Paraburkholderia fungorum: one gene and its partner. The protein of the gene in region 1 interacts with the protein of each later gene in a pairwise test. Links are inferred from orthologs where the notes say so. Each region holds a gene or a part of one and is shown on either strand. Other genes may lie near its edges. The genes, in order: rlmB and tsaE.

Region 1 (8,493 bases):
GTTGGCAGTGAATGCGTCGTTGATCGTGTGGTCGCTCGTCTGCGGCCCAATTTTCGGCGTGGCCGCGTGGGGCTTTACCGAGCTGACGAAGCGTTCGCGCGCTGCCGCACCAAAGGACTGGCGCCTGCCCGTGTTGTCGGTGTTGAACTTTGCGATCATCGGCGTACTGGCGATGCATTTTCCGCAATTGCTCGGCAATGGCAAAGGTCCTGCGGGCCTCGCATTCGACGGCGGCTTGACGATCGGTCTTGCTGCGATGTTGCTGGTGCTGAAGGTGGTGATAACAGCCAGCAGTTTGCGAGCGGGCGCGGAGGGCGGCTTGCTGACGCCGGGTCTCGCAAACGGCGCTTTGCTCGCGATCGTACTTGGCGGCGCGTGGAGTCTGGTCTGGCCGGGTGCGTCGTCAGGCGGATTCGCGGTGATCGGCGCAACGGCATTTCTCGCCGCATCGATGCAGATGCCGATCACGGCGGTGGTGCTCATGTTTGAATTTACGCGCGTGGGCCAGGACTTTCTGATTCCTGTGCTGTTTGCGGTGGGCGGCTCGTTGCTCGCGTTTCAGGCTTGCGCGAAATGGGCGCCGAAGCTGCAATCGGCTTTGGGTTTCAACTGGAGTGGGGCGGACAAGGCGCGTTAAATTTGCTTGCGCTTGGTGGCGACATGGTGGCGACATTGCAATCGGCTCGATGTCGATGGCTTTAGCTTGATGCGATGTCGTCGCAGGAGAAGATATCGAGCGGGAGCGAAAGGCGCGACGCAATCGGAAGCGGAGCTGACTCGATATCAATCTGCTAACTGGCAAGTGAATCGAGCCAGCACAAAATCTGTCGATAGAAACAAAAAACCCCGCGAAGCACGAAGGCTCAACGGGGTGTTTCGTTTTTGCTTGAAGAGGCGTGGTGCCCAGGAGAGGACTCGAACCTCCACGGTGTTGCCACCGCTAGGACCTGAACCTAGTGCGTCTACCAATTCCGCCACCTGGGCACGTCTTCAAGCTAGACCGCTATTTTAGCGGGTTGATTCAGCTTGTCAATCCCTACTTCAGACAAACTTCGCTTTATCAACCGCTCGGTGAATTGTGCAACGAAGCGATGCTTCACTACTCAACTACCGTCCTGCTCACTACGCCAACCGATCACACTAAAAGCGTGAACCGGACAACGTAGGTTCTCACAAAAATTAGAGCCGCCCGGAGGCGGCTCTAATTTTGAATCTGGTGCCCAAGAGAGGACTCGAACCTCCACAGTGTTGCCACCGCTAGGACCTGAACCTAGTGCGTCTACCAATTTCGCCACCTGGGCAGGTGATGAACAGCAAAGACCGCCATTATAGCGACAGATTCGGACCTGTCAAGCGTTTCTCCAAACTTGCTTGAACATCCCGCCGACGAGGCCCAATGCCCCTCGCAGCGACTATTGACGGCCCGCTTGGCGCGCAAGACGGGTGTTAGAATGCCTCGCAGTAGTTCGTTGGCACGGTGCACATACGAGCGTCGACTCAGCCTTGAACGAGCCGGACCCGAGCAGTTTTTTTCTGTGCATTTGCAGGTGCATTTCAAGCGCAACTGAAGCACAACGCAAACGCTTCCCAAGCCGAGCCACATCGCCGACCGACGTCCATGCAACGAGAAAAAATCATCGACAAGCCCTTGAGCAAATTTCCTTATCCGATCCCAAGCCGCGAAGAAATCCTGGGCGTGCTGCGCACGAGTGAAGCGCCGCTTGCCGCGAACGACATCGCTGAAGCCTTGTCGATCAAGCGCCAGGAGCGCGAGGGATTTTTCAAGCGCCTCGGCGCCATGGAGCGCGACGGCCAGATCCGGCTCGATCAGCGCAATCTCTATCAACTCACGCATCCGTCGAACTTTGTCGCGGGCCGCGTGCAAGGTCATCGCGACGGCTACGGCTTCCTGATTCGCGACGACGGCCAGGACGATCTGTTCCTGCCCACCGGCGAGATGCAGAAGGTCATGCATAACGACCGCGTGCTCGCGCGCATCGTCGGCTATGACCGCCGTGGGCGTCCGGAAGGGCATATCGTCGAGGTCACGGATCGCGCGAACAAACGCGTGATCGGCCGTCTGCTCAACGAGAACGGCGCACTGATCGTCGCGCCCGAAGACAAGCGCATCGGCCACGACATCCTGATCGCGCAAAACACCAAGAAGGCCAAGGTCGGCCAGGTGGTGGTGGTCGAACTCACCGATTTCCCGAGCCGTCATTCGCAGCCGCTTGGCCGCGTGGTCGAAGTGCTCGGCGATATCGACGACCCCGGCATGGAAATCGAAATCGCGGTGCGCAAGTACGGCGTGCCGCACGAGTTCGGCCAGGCCGCGCTCGACGAAGCCGCGAAGCTGCCCGACGAAGTGCGTCCGGTCGACGCGCGTCATCGTATCGATCTGCGCGACGTGCCGCTTGTCACGATCGACGGCGAAGACGCACGCGACTTCGACGATGCAGTGTATTGCGAGCCGGTCCAGGTCGGTCGCGGCGAAGGCTTCCGCCTGATCGTCGCGATTGCCGACGTATCGCACTACGTGCATCCGAAGAGCGGACTCGACGCCGACGCGATCGAACGCAGCACGTCGGTGTATTTCCCGCGCCGCGTGATTCCGATGCTGCCGGAGAAGCTGTCGAACGGTCTGTGCTCGCTGAACCCGAACGTTGACCGTTGTGTGCTGGTGTGCGACATGATCGTCACCGCGCGTGGCGAAGTGAAGGCGTATCAGTTCTATCCCGGCGTGATGCATTCGGCCGCGCGTCTGACCTATACCGAAGTCGCCGCGGTGTTGAAGAACACCAAGGGACCGGAGGCCACGCGTCGCGCCGCATTGCTGCCGCAATTGCAGAATCTGTATGGCGTGTACAAGTCGCTGTTCGCAGCGCGTCAGAAGCGCGGCGCGATCGACTTCGACACGACCGAGACGTACATCGTCTGCAATGCGCAGGGCAAGATCGAGCAGATCGTGCCGCGCACCCGCAACGACGCGCACAAGCTGATCGAGGAGTGCATGCTGGCCGCGAACGTCTGCGCAGCCGACTTCCTCAAACGCAACAAGCATCCTGGCCTGTTCCGCGTGCACGCGGGGCCGACGGCGGAGAAGCTCGAAAATCTGCGTACGTTCCTGCGCGGCATGGGGCTGACGCTGCAAGGCGGCGACAAGCCGCACGCCAGCGACTACGCCGCGCTGATGGCGCAAATCCGCGAACGGCCCGACGCGCAGATGCTGCAAACCATGCTGCTGCGCTCGATGCAGCAGGCGGTTTACAGCCCGGACAACATCGGTCACTTCGGTCTCGCGTATGAAGCGTACGCGCACTTCACGAGCCCGATCCGCCGTTATCCCGATCTGCTCACGCACCGTGCGATCTACGCGATCCTGCAAGGCCGCAAGTATCAGCCCGAGCCGCCGCAAGGCGTCGAACTGAACACGGCGCTGTCGCCGCGTGCCCGCGCGATGCAGCAGTCCGACGAAGAAAAGCGCGGCCTTCAGCGCGCAAAGAACGTCGCGATCTGGGAAGAACTCGGCTTGCATTGCTCGGCCAACGAACGCCGCGCAGACGAAGCATCGCGTGACGTCGAGGCCTGGCTGAAGTGCTATTTCATGCGCGACAAGCTCGGCGAAGAGTACGGCGGCATGGTGAGCGGCGTCACGTCGTTCGGAATTTTCGTGCAGCTCGACTCGCTGTTTATCGAAGGCCTCGTGCACGTCACGGAACTCGGCTCGGACTACTTCCAGTACGACGAGATCAAGAACGAGTTGCGCGGCGAGCGTACGGGCATTCGTTATCGTCTGTCGGATCGGGTGCGGGTGCAGGTGAGCCGCGTCGATCTGGACGCACGCAAGATCGACTTCCGCCTCGTACGCGATACGCCGATCAAGCCGCCTGCGGCACGTGGCGCATTGGCCGACAAGGGCGCGAGTGACGGCGGCAGTGCGCGCGTGCGCTCGTTGCCTCCGGTAGACGGTGGCGCGGGTGGCGCGGGTGGTTCCGCTGCACCGGGCGCGCGTCGCAAGAAGGCGGCTCCGGCGCAATCGGTCGCGGTCAAGGAAGCACGCGTCGCGCGCGGTGCGGCGAAGAAGCATGGCGCCGTGGCCAAATCGGCAGCGAAACCGCAGGCACGCAAGAAGCGCTGAAGCGGCTTCATCGGTCGAACCGCGCGCATCGGGTACGTTCACGCGTACCGGTTGCGCGCGGTCTGCGTTTTATCGCAGGCATATTGCAGTCAAGGCAGTCTGGTACACGGCGCACGCAGGCAAGTGAGCTTGCAGACACAGCACTCCATTCACGTACTCAAGCTCGTATTCATCACAGCAACGCGCGTTGAGCGCGTTCAATCAAAGGTTGTTCAGTCATGTCACGTCTCAAGGTTTTATACGGTTTCCACGCAGTGACCGCACGTATGCGGCACGATGCATCGACGGTTGAAGAGGTTTATTACGACGCGACACGCAAGGACCGTCGTATGACCGAATTCCTGCATGCCGCGAAAGAAGCCGGCGTGCGTCTGATCGCCGCCGACGAAACGCGTCTGTGGGGCCTCTCGCATACCGAGCGTCACCAGGGCGTGGTGGCGCGTGCGGGCGACATGCCGCTCGCGCAGAATCTGGCCGAGTTGCTCGACGGCATCACCGGCTCGCCGCTGATCCTGGTGCTCGACGGCGTGACCGATCCGCACAATCTCGGCGCCTGCCTGCGCGTGGCCGATGCAGCCGGCGCGCACGCGGTCATCGCGCCGCGCGATCGCGCGGTGGGTCTGAATGCGACGGCGGCGAAGGTCGCGAGCGGCGCGGCGGATACCGTGCCGTACATCACCGTCACGAATCTGGCGCGCGCGCTGCGCGAGTTAAAGGACGCGGGGGTGTGGGTCGTCGGCACGGCCGGCGAGGCGTCCAAGAGCCTGTACGAGACGGAGCTGGACGGTCCGGTGGCGCTGGTGATGGGCGCGGAAGGCGAAGGCATGCGCCGTCTGACGCGCGATACCTGCGACGTGGTGATGCAGATTCCGATGGCGGGTACGGTCGAGAGCCTGAACGTGTCGGTGGCGTCCGGCGTGTGCCTGTTTGAAGCTGTTCGTCAGCGTTCGGTGAAGAAGTAATCCACCGGCACGCGCGCTCGACTCCGGTAAACTAGCCGTTTTTACTGCACGCCAAGCCTTTCCCATGACTCAAGACGAACTCAAGCAACTGGTCGGCCAGGCCGCCGCCGACTACGTGAACGCCAACGTGCCCGAAGGCGCGATCGTAGGCGTCGGCACCGGCTCCACCGCGAACTGTTTTATCGACGCGCTGGCCGCCAACAAGTCGCGCTATCGCGGCGCAGTGTCGAGCTCGCTCGCCACCACCGCGCGCCTGCAATCGCACGGCTTCAAGGTGCTCGATCTGAACGAAATCGACTCGCTGCCGGTGTACGTCGACGGCGCGGACGAAATCGACCACAGCGGCGCGATGATCAAGGGCGGCGGCGGTGCGCTGACGCGCGAGAAGATCGTCGCGTCGGTGTCGGACGTGTTCGTCTGTATCGCCGATGCGAGCAAGCTGGTCGACACGCTGGGCAACTTCCCGTTGCCGATCGAAGTGGTGCCGATGGCGCGTACCGCAATCGGTCGTCGCGTGACGGCGCTCGGTGGCGTACCGGTCGTTCGCGTGACGAAGGAAGGCGTGCCGTTCATTACCGATAACGGCAACGAAATCATCGACGTCAAGGGTCTGCGTATCAGCGACCCGCGCACGCTGGAAATGCATGTCAACGCATGGCCGGGCGTGGTGACGGTCGGGCTGTTCGCCGGCCGCGGCGCGAATCTGTGCCTGCTCGGCACGGATACCGGCGTCGAAACGATCGAGTACAGCAAGGGCTGAGCGGCTCGTTTTCAAGTTTTGCATGAGCCCGCGCACGCGGGTTCATGCAGGCAGCGGATGCACGGTTCGCATTAATCGACTGTGTTATCCGCTGCATACATTCATGCGGTGAAAAGTCTTTCCGCAGACGATCGTCACGCAATGTGACGAGCGCATTGTCCAATCGGGCCGTAATCGTCAGATTTACCGCGCCGCTTCCCGTCCAACTGCAATCGTCAAACCTGTGCTGTCAAACGCGCTGTCAAACGCGTCTTGCCACGTCGCACGGATTCTTTAACCCCGACTTGATCAATCGCCCGATCCCGACCGTTCGAACCCGCGAGTTCAAGTGCGCTCAAGCACAAGAAAAGTGCCTGAAACAGCGCATCTTGTAACGCGTCGTAATGAAGCGAAAGGCTTTGGCGCAGGAACCCCACGAAGGCCGATTATTCGCGCACTGTCGCTTGTCGAATGTGGGCACCCGCACGCACGGCAACTAATGCGGCACATACACTCGTTGCTATGCCAAGGCCCAAAGGCATTCTTCGACAGGCGGGAGAGTTCATGAAAGTGGCGATCGTGCACGACTGGCTCGTGGCGCCAGGAGGAGCAGAGAAAGTGCTCGAGCAGATTATCGAGTGCTTTCCCGACGCCGATCTTTTCAGTCTCGTCGATTTCCTCGAAGACCGCGCGATGCTGGGCGGCAGGGCGGTCACGACATCGTTTATCCAGCAGTTGCCGTTTGCACGAACTCGCCTCGGCGCGTATCTGCCGCTGATGCCGCGCGCGATCAGGCAGTTCGATCTGTCGGAGTACGACCTTGTTATCACGAGTTCTTCTGCGGTCGCGAAGGGTGTCGTGGTCGGCCAGAATCAGATTCATGTGAGTTACGTGCATTCGCCGCTGCGCTGCGCGTGGGATCTGCAACACCAGACTTTGCGTGAAAGGAATCTGACGCGTGGGCCGAAGTCGTGGGCGACGCGTGCATGGCTGCACCATATGCGCGGCTGGGATGCGCGATCCGCGAATAGCGTCGATCGGCTGATTACGAATTCGCATTTTATCGCCCGTCGCGTGATGAAGACGTACCGGCGCGATGCGGCGGTGATTCCGCCGCCCGTCGATTTACACAGGTTCGAAGTGCGCGCGCAGAAGGACGACTTTTATCTGACCGCGTCGCGGATGGTGTCTTACAAGCGTATCGATCTGATCGTGGATGCATTCAACGCGACGCCGCACCGCAAGCTGGTGGTGATCGGCGACGGCCCGCAGAGTGCGGCGCTCCGCGCGCGAGCGGGTCCGAATGTGACGGTGCTCGGTTATCAGCCGTTTGCGGTGCTCAAGGATTATTTGCAGCGCGCGCGAGCCTTCGTGTTCGCCGCCGAAGAAGACTTCGGCATCGTCCCGCTCGAAGCCCAGGCGTGCGGTACGCCGGTGATAGCGTTCGGCAAGGGCGGGGCGCTCGAAACGGTGGTGCCGGTTGGCGAGCCGCGTGCGACTGGCGTCTATTTCGCACGGCAAACCGTCGAGTCGATGCTCGGCGCGATCGAGCGCTTCGAACGGCTGCGCGAGCGCATTACGCCGACGGCCTGCCGGGCGAACGCCGAGCGGTTTTCGGCGGCGGTGTTCCGGCGCGCGTTCATGGCGGAAGTCACGCGCACGATCGCCGCGGCCGGCTGGCCTCAGCAGGTTGCCAGTGTGGAGACGGCTGAACGCGATCGGGCGACTGCGGACGTCGCGTGGCCACGCGAGGCATCGCCGAAGAGCGATTGGGGACGCTGAAGCTGATCGGCAAGCCGGGTTGGCGCGGTGTCGGCCGCCTCGTATCAGGAACGTCGCTTTGCGCGAATAAACGGGTTTTGTCTTACCGCAGTGGGTTGCGTAGTGGGTTGTAAAGCACGGTTGTAAAACAGCCGCCCGGACTCGCTGTCCGGCTGGCTATCGATGTCGATCCGCTTTGTCTGGTCTCTCAGGTAGTCATGCATTGTCGATGCGCGATTACACGCGGGCAAATACGCAGCGGGTTATTTCAAAGAAAGCGTTGCTGGACTTCATAAAGAGACATCCGGGTGCGTGCATTGCGCCATTGACGTCGTATTCACTGGCGCAGGCTTGCCTCGCGTATGGCTATAACGACCTGAAGCAGACGTTCGCTTGCGTGGATTCCTTACCGCCTGCACCGTGTTGGCGTAGGCGGCAACCGGTACCGGATAGTCGCGGCGATTACTACAACAGGCAGTCGTTATTCGTTCGTCACCTGGTGACGCATGCGGAGTACGACCTTTGGACGAGGAAGAATTTAAACTCATGAATGCCGATCGCCTTCCGGGAGACTTTCCCGACATCGCTCAAACCTGGGCCACGCTGCAAGCCGAGCTGCCGATCAAACCGATTCGTTCAGAAGAGGATTATCAGCAGATGGTGCGGGTCGCCAACTCGTTGTCCGATCATCTGAAAGGCAACGCAGAGGATCCGCTCGCCGATCTGTTCGCGATCGTGTCGGATCTGGTCGAAAGTTGGGAAATACAGCACGTGACGATTCCAAAGGGGGAGCCGCGCGAAGTGCTCCGGCACCTGCTGGAAACACACGGGCTCAAGCAGAAGGACCTGATAGGTATCGCATCGCCCACCGTGGTGAGCGACATCCTTGCAGG
Region 2 (8,530 bases), 1.4 Mb from region 1 along the record:
GGCTATTTGCCGAACGGCCAATTGTGCGGGGTGGGCGCTTGTGGCACGATCGTTCGATAAATTTTCCGGCGCACTGTATGCCGGTATCGAATCGTAGCCGGAGAGGACCCGAGTAAGCGCTAAAGCGCTAACTCTGGGTCGACCGCCGGGGCATGGGACCCGAGTAAGCGCTAAAGCGCTAACTCGGGGTCGACCGCCGGGGCATGGGACCCGAGTAAGCGCTAAAGCGCTAACTCGGGTCGACAAGGAGACAGCATTGAATATTGATTCACGAACCCGTTCCACCATCGACATCCCCGCGCTGCTGGCCGGCTTGCCCGCGCGCATCGCAGACATTCCGGCATTCGCCGCCGCACGCGATCCGCAACACGTCGCGCTGATCGAGGACGCGCGCCGCCTGACCAGCGCGCAACTGCTGCAAGCCGTCGACGCCGCCACCGCGCTGCTGCGCGAATGGGGCGTGCGCGGCGGCGATCGCGTGATGATCGTCGCGGAAAACAGCATCGTGCAGATCGTGTTGCTGTTCGCGACCGCGCGGCTCGATGCATGGGCGCTGGTGTCGAACGCACGGCTTTCCGCAGCCGAACTCGATTCGATCCGGGCGCACGCACAACCTCGCGTGGTCGCGTATGCGGTGGAAAGCTCCGTCGATGCCCAGCAGCACGCGCAACGCCATCAGGCAACTCAAGCGCCCGCCATCACGCCGGACATCGGCGCATGGTCGTATTCGGTGGACGACGCCGTGCAGGCCGAGCCAGTCGAAGCCGCAAACGACCGCCAGTGCGCCGCGCTCATCTACACCACCGGCACCACCGGCGCGCCGAAAGGCGTGATGCTGTCGCACCGCAATCTGCTGTACATCGCGGCCGTGTCGAGCCGTCTGCGCAAAGTCGGTCCCGACGATGTCGTCTACGCGGTGCTGCCCATCTCGCACGTGTACGGCTTTGCATCGGTGTGCCTGGGCAGCCTGCATGCGGGCGCGACCTTGCGGCTGGTGCCGCGCTTCTCGCCGGAAGCCGTGCGCCGCGCGCTCGCAGACGAACGCGTGTCGATCTTCCAGGGCGTGCCGGCCATGCACGCCAAGCTGCTCGAACATCTGCAGACGCACGGCCACGCGTGGTCCGCGCCGCAGCTGCGCTTTGCGTACTCGGGCGGCTCGCCGCTCGACGCCGCGCTGAAAGCGCAGGTCGAATCCGTCTACGGTCTGACGCTGCACAACGGCTACGGAATGACCGAGAGCAGTCCCACGGTTTCTCATACGATGCTCGACGCACCGCGCAGCGATTGCTCGGTCGGCGAAGTGATTCCTGGCGTCGACGTGAAGTTTGTCGGACTCGACGGTGTCGAAGCTGCGCCGGGCGAGATCGGCGAATTATGGGTACGCGGTCCGAATGTGATGCTCGGCTATTACCGCAGTCCTGAGCAGACACGCGCGGCCGTAACCGAAGACGGCTGGCTGAAAACCGGCGACCTCGCGCGGCAGGATGCCGACGGCGCGCTGCATATCGTCGGGCGTAGCAAGGAGTTGATCATCCGCTCGGGGTTCAACGTGTATCCGGCCGAAGTCGAACATGTGCTGAACGCGCATCCGCAAGTGGTGCAATCGGCAGTGATCGGGCGCGCGGTCGAGGGTAACGAAGAAGTGCTCGCGTTCGTCGAGTTGACCGCCGGGGCGACGGTCACGCCTGCTGAGTTGATCGCGTGGTGCGGCGAGCGGCTTGCACCGTACAAGCGGCCCGCCGAACTGAAGGTGCTTGCCGCGTTGCCGGCTGCGTCGACGGGAAAGATTCTCAAGCACCGGCTGCGCGAATTTATCTGAAGCCTGCGTCTGGAAGTGCGCGCATCATCCTCGCGGATGATGCATCGCATGCAGCGACTTCAGCCGCTCCCGCGCCACATGCGTGTAAATCTGCGTAGTCGAAATATCGGTGTGACCGAGCAGCAGTTGCACGACGCGCAAGTCGGCACCGTGATTCAGCAGATGCGTCGCGAACGCATGCCGCAACGTGTGCGGCGACAACGGCGCATGCACGTCGGCGGCCACCGCGTGTCGCTTGATGATGTTCCAGAACTGCTGACGCGTCATACCCTCGGCGCGGCTCGTCACGAACAGCGCATCGGTCGAACGCGCGCCGAGCAGCGCCGGGCGAGCCTCGCGCAGATAGCGTTCGATCCACCCGTGCGCTTCTTCGCCGAACGGAATCAGCCGCTCCTTCGCGCCCTTGCCCATCACACGCACTACGCCTTCGTTCAGGCCGACCTCCACCGTCTTCAGCGTGACGAGTTCGGTCACCCGCAGGCCGCTCGCGTACATCAACTCGAGCATCGTCCGGTCTCGCAGACCCAGCGGCGTGGAGATATCCGGCGCACCGAGCAACGCTTCGACTTGCGCTTCCGATAACGTCGACGGAAAACGCATGGGCTGTTTGGCCGAGCGGATGCGCAGCGTCGGATCGGCCTGCGCGCGATGCTCGCGCACCGCCCAACCGTAGTAGCGGCGAAACACCGAGAGCCGCCGGTTCGACGACGTCGATTTGTCGGCGTGCCGCGCGGCGGCATAGGCGTTGAGATCGGCTTCGCTGGCGGTGTCGAGCGACGCATTGCGGGTCTGCGCAAGCCATTCGCAAAAGAGCCGGAGGTCGCGGCGATACGCGTCGAGCGTGTTGCGCGACAGGCCGTGCTCGAGCCACAGCGCGTCGCAGAACGCATCGATCGAGGCGGCGCTTGCCAGATAAAGAGGAGACGCGACGACGCTCGTGTCGTCGGCCAGGGAATCGGTCGTGCCCATGCTCGTGCTCATGCGTACGGAATGCCTTCGTGCGCCAATAGCCAGCGCTTGACGTTGCGGAAAAAGCCGTCATCGCCGTGATGCGCGAATCCGCCGATGCCGCTCGAACTCACCACGCGATGACAGGGAATCACAATCGGGAAAAAATTGGCGCCGCACGCCTGACCGACCGCGCGCGGCGCGCTGCCGAGCTGCCTTGCCACCTGTCCGTAGGTCAGCACGACGCCCGGCGGAATATCGCAGATCGCCTGCCACACGCGCTGCTGGAATGCCGTGCCGACCGGCGCCAGCGGCAACTCGAATGTCGCGGACGCCCGCTCGAAATATCGCTCGATCTGCGCGGCGGCCTGCTTCGCCAGCGGCGAGTCGGGCGCGACGCTCGCCATCGAGTCCGGCAGATAGACGATCTCGCGCACCGCTTCGCCTTCGAGACGAATGCCGACCTTGCCGAACGGCGCGTGGATCACTGCATTGAACATGATGGCCTGCTCCTTACTATCGTGGCGGCTCGGTTGTGCGAGATGGCACCGCAGCATGCAGTGCTATTGCCTGCTCAACTTTACGCCGCTTCCAGCGCCCATTGCACGTGCTCGCGTACCACGTCCGAAGCGTCGCCGGCGCGCTGTCGCAACGCCTGCACGATGGCGTCGCGCGCCTGAGTATTCAAACTCTCCGGCGATGCACGCAACGCATTGCCCATCCCCACTGCGAGATTGCGCAACCAGCTTTCGTAGCCGATGCGGCGAATCGCACTGCCCTGCATTCGCGTATCGAACTCGTCGGCGGTCCATGCGAACAGATCGACCAGCGACGCGCGATCGAGTCCGTGCCGCACGTCGAAATCGGCGACCGGCGCGGCCTGCGCAAACTTGTTCCACGGACACACGAGCTGACAGTCGTCGCAGCCATACACACGATTGCCGATCAGCGGCCGCATCTCGAGCGGAATGCTGCCCTTCAGTTCGATGGTGAGATAAGAAATGCACAGCCGCGCATCGACCTTATAAGGTGCGACGATCGCGCCGGTCGGACACGCGCCGATGCAACGCGTACAACTTCCGCAATGCGAGCCCGGCGTTTCAGGCGCGATGTCGGGCGACGTTTCGGCATCGGTCGGCAACGGTACATCGACGTAAATTTCGCCGAGGAAAAACAGCGAACCGGCGTCGCGTTGCAACAGCAACGTGTGCTTGCCGCGCCAGCCGATGCCCGCCTTCTGCGCAAGTTCTACCTCCAGCACCGGCGCCGAATCGGTAAATACGCGGAAGCCGAATGCACCGATCTCCGCTTCGATTTTCTCGGCGAGATGTTGCAGGCGATTACGCATCACCTTGTGATAATCACGGCCGCGCGCATAGACCGACACCACCGCCGCCGACGGGTCTGCGATCCGCGCATGCTCGGCTGAGCGCCAGTCTTGCGCGCTCAGGCCGCCGCTCGAGCCGCTTTCGTGCGCCGCTCCGTTCAATGTTTCGGCGGGCAAATAGGCGATGCGCGCGGTAATCACACGTCGCGTGCCGGCCACAAGCTCAGCCGGCCTCGCGCGTTTCATGCCGTGTTTCGCCATATAATCCATCTCGCCGTGGCACCCCGCTTCCAGCCAGGCTGCAAGCGGCGCTTCGGCCGCGGAGAGATCGGTATCGCTAATGCCGATCGCCCCGAATCCCAGTTCACGGCCCCAGCTTTTGATGTTCAGCGCGAGCGCATTCAGCGCTGCGTCATCGTAATGACGAGCGCTCTCCGCAGCGTTCGTCGCGATGGACGAATGCGCGCTGGTGACAGTGGACTCAGGGGACTCCGGACTTCGGTTCATCACGCCATTTTACGAGAATGCCTGCCAATCCCGATCACGCGATTCTGCCGTCCGCCAATCTTCTGCTCGAACGCAGCTTTGCGCTCGCAGACGAAGCCGCCACGCACGCGTTCGGCGAGCGCTTCGCACAGGCGATCGAAAGCGTTCGCGACGCTGCGCAGCATTCCCAACACGCGCCGGACGCGAACGGCGGCACGGCATTCCACGGGCTGCAAGTCCAACTCATCGGCGACCTCGGCGCCGGCAAAACCACCCTCGTGCGCGCGACCTTGCGCGGCCTCGGTCACACTGGCCGCGTGCGCAGTCCCACGTACACGCTCGTCGAACCTTATGCGCTAGAACGCCCTGCTGGGGAACTCGCGCTGTATCACTTCGATCTCTATAGATTCACCGATCCGGCCGAATGGGCCGATGCGGGCTTTCGCGAATACTTCGACAGCGGCGCTATCTGCCTCGTCGAGTGGCCGCAGCGCGCAGGGCCCCTTCTGGGAGTGCCGGATCTCGTCTTCTCACTCGATCTGGACAGCGAGAACGACGGACGCGTGCTCGTCGCACGGGCATACAGCGAATCAGGAAAGGCATGTCTCGAAAGATGTTGATCAAACCGTTCCGCTCGATCGAATCCGCGGCTACCGCCACGCATAACTGGCGGCGTCGGCAGATTCTGCGGGCGGGAGCGTCCACGCTCGTACTCGGACTCGTCGCGCCGCGTCTGGCCCTGGCCAGCTCGGTGCTCGGCGTGCGGGTCTGGCCCGCGCGCGACTACACCCGGGTGACGATCGAATCCGATCAGCCGCTGCAAAACACGCAGCAGCTCTTGCAGGCGCCCGACCGTCTGGTGGTCGATCTGAGCGGCCTCGATCTGGATCAGGCGCTGAAGGACCTGGTATCGAAGATCACGCCGAACGATCCGCAGATTTCGGCGGTGCGGGTGGGACAGAATCAGCCGCACGTGGTGCGCATGGTGTTCGATCTGAAGGGCTCGGTGAAGCCGCAGGTGTTCACGTTGCCGCCGGTCGGCGCGTACAAGTACCGGCTGGTGTTCGACCTGTATCCCGCAGTCGCGCCCGATCCGCTGATGGATCTGCTCGCGCAAACCGAACACAAGCAGCAGACGTTCAACGAAGAGAACGGTGTGCCGCCCGCCACGCTGAGCGGTCCCGGCACGACGCCGCCCGCCGCGGATAACAGCGAGGCTTTCTTCGAGCGTTACGCGCAGAACGGCAACGGCGGCGCTAACAGCGGCTCAGCACCTGCGCCGGGCGTGCCACGTCCACCCGTGCATGTCGCTCCCACGCCTTCGGCACCGATCATTGCCGGCAAGCCGGCTGTTCCGCTGTCGCCGCCTGCCGCGATTGCGCGCAACAAAGGCAGCAGCAAGCCGAACAACCTGGGCGGCGACAACGACGACAGCAGCGACGACACCTACGCGTTCTCCACGCCGAAGTCCGGCAAGAGCAACACGGTGCGCCTGCTGACCGTCGCGATCGATCCGGGTCATGGCGGCGAAGACCCCGGCGCGATTGGCGGCGGCGGAACGTATGAGAAGCACGTCGCGCTCGACATCGCGAAGAAGCTGCGCGCGAAGATCGACGCCCAGCCCAACATGCGCTCGATGATGACCCGCGACGCCGACTTCTTCGTGCCGCTGAACGTGCGCGTGCAGAAAGCGCGGCGCGTCGGCGCGGACCTGTTCGTGTCGATCCACGCCGATGCGTTCACGACGCCCGAGGCGAAAGGGTCGTCGGTGTTCGCGTTGTCGGACCATGGCGCGTCGAGCGCGGCGGCTCGCTGGATGGCGAACAAGGAAAACTCGTCGGATCAGATTGGCGGGATCAACATCAAGTCCGCCGATGCGACCGTCAACCGCGCGCTGTTCGACATGTCGACCACGGCGCAGATTCGCGACTCGATGCGCTACGGCAACTTTGTGCTGAAGGAAATCGGCGGCATCAACAAGCTGCACAAGGGCTCGGTCGAGCAGGCGGGATTCGCGGTGCTGAAGGCGCCGGACATTCCGTCGATCCTCGTGGAAACCGCGTTCATCAGCAACCCGGACGAGGAGCGACGCCTGAACGACGACGCCTATCGCGACAAGATGGCCGACGCGATCATGAACGGCATCAAGCGTTATTTCGCGGCAAATCCGCCGCTGGCGAAAAACCGGATGACTTGAAGCCGGCTTCTGATAACGCACGAGGCAAAGAAAAAACGGCCGCTCATCAGTGATGAAGCGGCCGTTTTTTGTCGATGCGCGCTGCGGCATGATGCGCACGTCGCACATTGCAAGTTGCAAGTTGCACATCGCACGTTGCTCGCTACATGCTGCGCAGCAAAAAACTCAGCGTGCCGGTGTCAGCCTCTGCACGACCCATCCGCCGAACACGTTCACCGCCAGCCCCGCCATCACCAGCAACGCACCGCCGACCTGCGCCATCGACAATTGCTCACCCAGCAGCAACGACGCCGACGCCAGCCCGACAATCGGCACCAGCAGCGAAAACGGCGCGACCTGGCTCGCCGGATAGCGCGACAACAGACGGCTCCACAATCCATAGCCGATCAGCGTCGCGATAAACGCCAGATAGACGATCGCGAATATCGACATCGCGCTGATGCCGGACAAAGCGGCGGCGATCCGCTGCGGCCCCTCGAACGCATACGACGCCGCGAAAAACGGCAGCGGCGGAATCAGACTCCCCCACACCACCAGTCCGACGAGATCGACCTTGCCGACCTTCTTCGTGACGATGTTGCCGAGTGCCCACGAACACGCCGCGCACAAGGTCAGCGCAAAGCCTGCGGCGGTCATCGCGTGACCGCCTTGCAAACCGATTACAGCGAGACCGGCTGCCGCGATCAGCAGACCCACGAGGTTCGGCAAACGGAAGCGCTCGTGCAGGAAGATCGCCGCGAAAATCAGCGTGAAAAACGCCTGCGCCTGCAACACCAGCGAAGCAAGCCCCGCCGGCATGCCGACGTACATCGCCGAAAACAGGAACGCGAACTGGCCAAACGAAATCGTCGCGCCGTACGCGAACAACCAGCGCCATGGCAGATTCGGCTTCTTCACGAAAAACACCGCGGGCACAGCGGCGAGCGTAAAGCGCAGCGCGCCGAGCAGCATCGGCGGCACGCCATGCAGACCCACCTTGATCACGACGAAATTGACGCCCCACGCGATCACGACGATCAGCGCGAGCAGCAGATCCCTGGGCGACATCCCGGTCTCCATCCGATTGTTGAATCCGGCAGTTTAACGGAGCCTTACATCGGCGGTCATCGCCGTTGCCATCGATTCCGGAGCGCGGGCGCGTAGCGAGGCGTCGGCATTGTGCGCTGCGCAGTAGAATCGTCCATTCAGCAAGATTTCCACCCACCATTTCAGCCGAGCCTGCCATGTCCTCCTCGATCAAAGCCGTCCTCAAACCGCATCTGCGCGACGTCGGCAGCCTGACCGTGCGGCGCGTGCTGCCCGCCATGGCCGCGCGTCTGATCGGCCCCTTCATCTTCTTCGACCACATGGGCCCCGCCACCCTCGAACCCGGCGTCGGACTCGACGTGCGGCCGCATCCGCATATCGGCCTCGCGACCGTCACGTATCTGTTCGAAGGCTCGATCATGCATCGCGACAGCCTCGGCTCGGAGCAGAAAATCGTCCCCGGCGACGTCAACTGGATGACGGCCGGACGCGGCATCGTCCATTCGGAACGCACGCCCGCCGAAGATCGCGCGAGCGGGCTGACCATGCACGGCATCCAGACCTGGGTCGCGCTGCCGCTCGACGACGAAGAAGTCGAGCCGTCGTTCGCGCATCACGCTGCCCACACGTTGCCGGTGGTCGAGCGCAACGGCGTCACGCTGCGCGTGATCGCGGGCACGGCGTTCGGCGTGGAGTCGCCGGTCACGACGTTCTCCGGCACGCTGTA

What was found.
Region 2: the proteins of rlmB (region 1) and tsaE interact in binary tests that used the Escherichia coli proteins (3 or more experiments, as listed by UniProt). The link is inferred for Paraburkholderia fungorum from one-to-one orthologs.

What each region holds. Positions count from the first base shown.
Region 1 is NZ_FNKP01000001.1:1,795,188-1,803,680, forward strand. What follows is about bases 3,298-6,228. They hold rlmB (23S rRNA (guanosine(2251)-2'-O)-methyltransferase RlmB), read left to right. Parts: upstream 3,298-4,356; coding sequence 4,357-5,100; downstream 5,101-6,228. Other genes in these bases: rnr (ribonuclease R), read left to right, coding at 3,298-4,138; rpiA (ribose-5-phosphate isomerase RpiA), read left to right, coding at 5,165-5,860. Outside these bases: BLS41_RS07860 (chloride channel protein), read left to right, coding at 1-637; more of rnr, read left to right, coding at 1,619-3,297; BLS41_RS07890 (glycosyltransferase family 4 protein), read left to right, coding at 6,404-7,621; BLS41_RS07900 (helix-turn-helix domain-containing protein), read left to right, coding at 8,147-8,493. UniProt on the Escherichia coli protein: Specifically methylates the ribose of guanosine 2251 in 23S rRNA.
Region 2 is NZ_FNKP01000001.1:3,193,107-3,201,636, forward strand. Bases 3,442-6,409 are described here. They hold tsaE (tRNA (adenosine(37)-N6)-threonylcarbamoyltransferase complex ATPase subunit type 1 TsaE), read left to right. Parts: upstream 3,442-4,618; coding sequence 4,619-5,200; downstream 5,201-6,409. Other genes in these bases: queG (tRNA epoxyqueuosine(34) reductase QueG), read right to left, coding at 3,442-4,601; BLS41_RS14140 (N-acetylmuramoyl-L-alanine amidase), read left to right, coding at 5,182-6,409. In the rest of the region: BLS41_RS14115 (class I adenylate-forming enzyme family protein), read left to right, coding at 257-1,819; site-specific tyrosine recombinase XerD, read right to left, coding at 1,844-2,800; BLS41_RS14125 (methylated-DNA--[protein]-cysteine S-methyltransferase), read right to left, coding at 2,797-3,267; more of queG, read right to left, coding at 3,348-3,441; more of BLS41_RS14140, read left to right, coding at 6,410-6,777; BLS41_RS14145 (EamA family transporter), read right to left, coding at 6,943-7,824; BLS41_RS14150 (pirin family protein), read left to right, coding at 8,001-8,530. UniProt on the Escherichia coli protein: Required for the formation of a threonylcarbamoyl group on adenosine at position 37 (t(6)A37) in tRNAs that read codons beginning with adenine.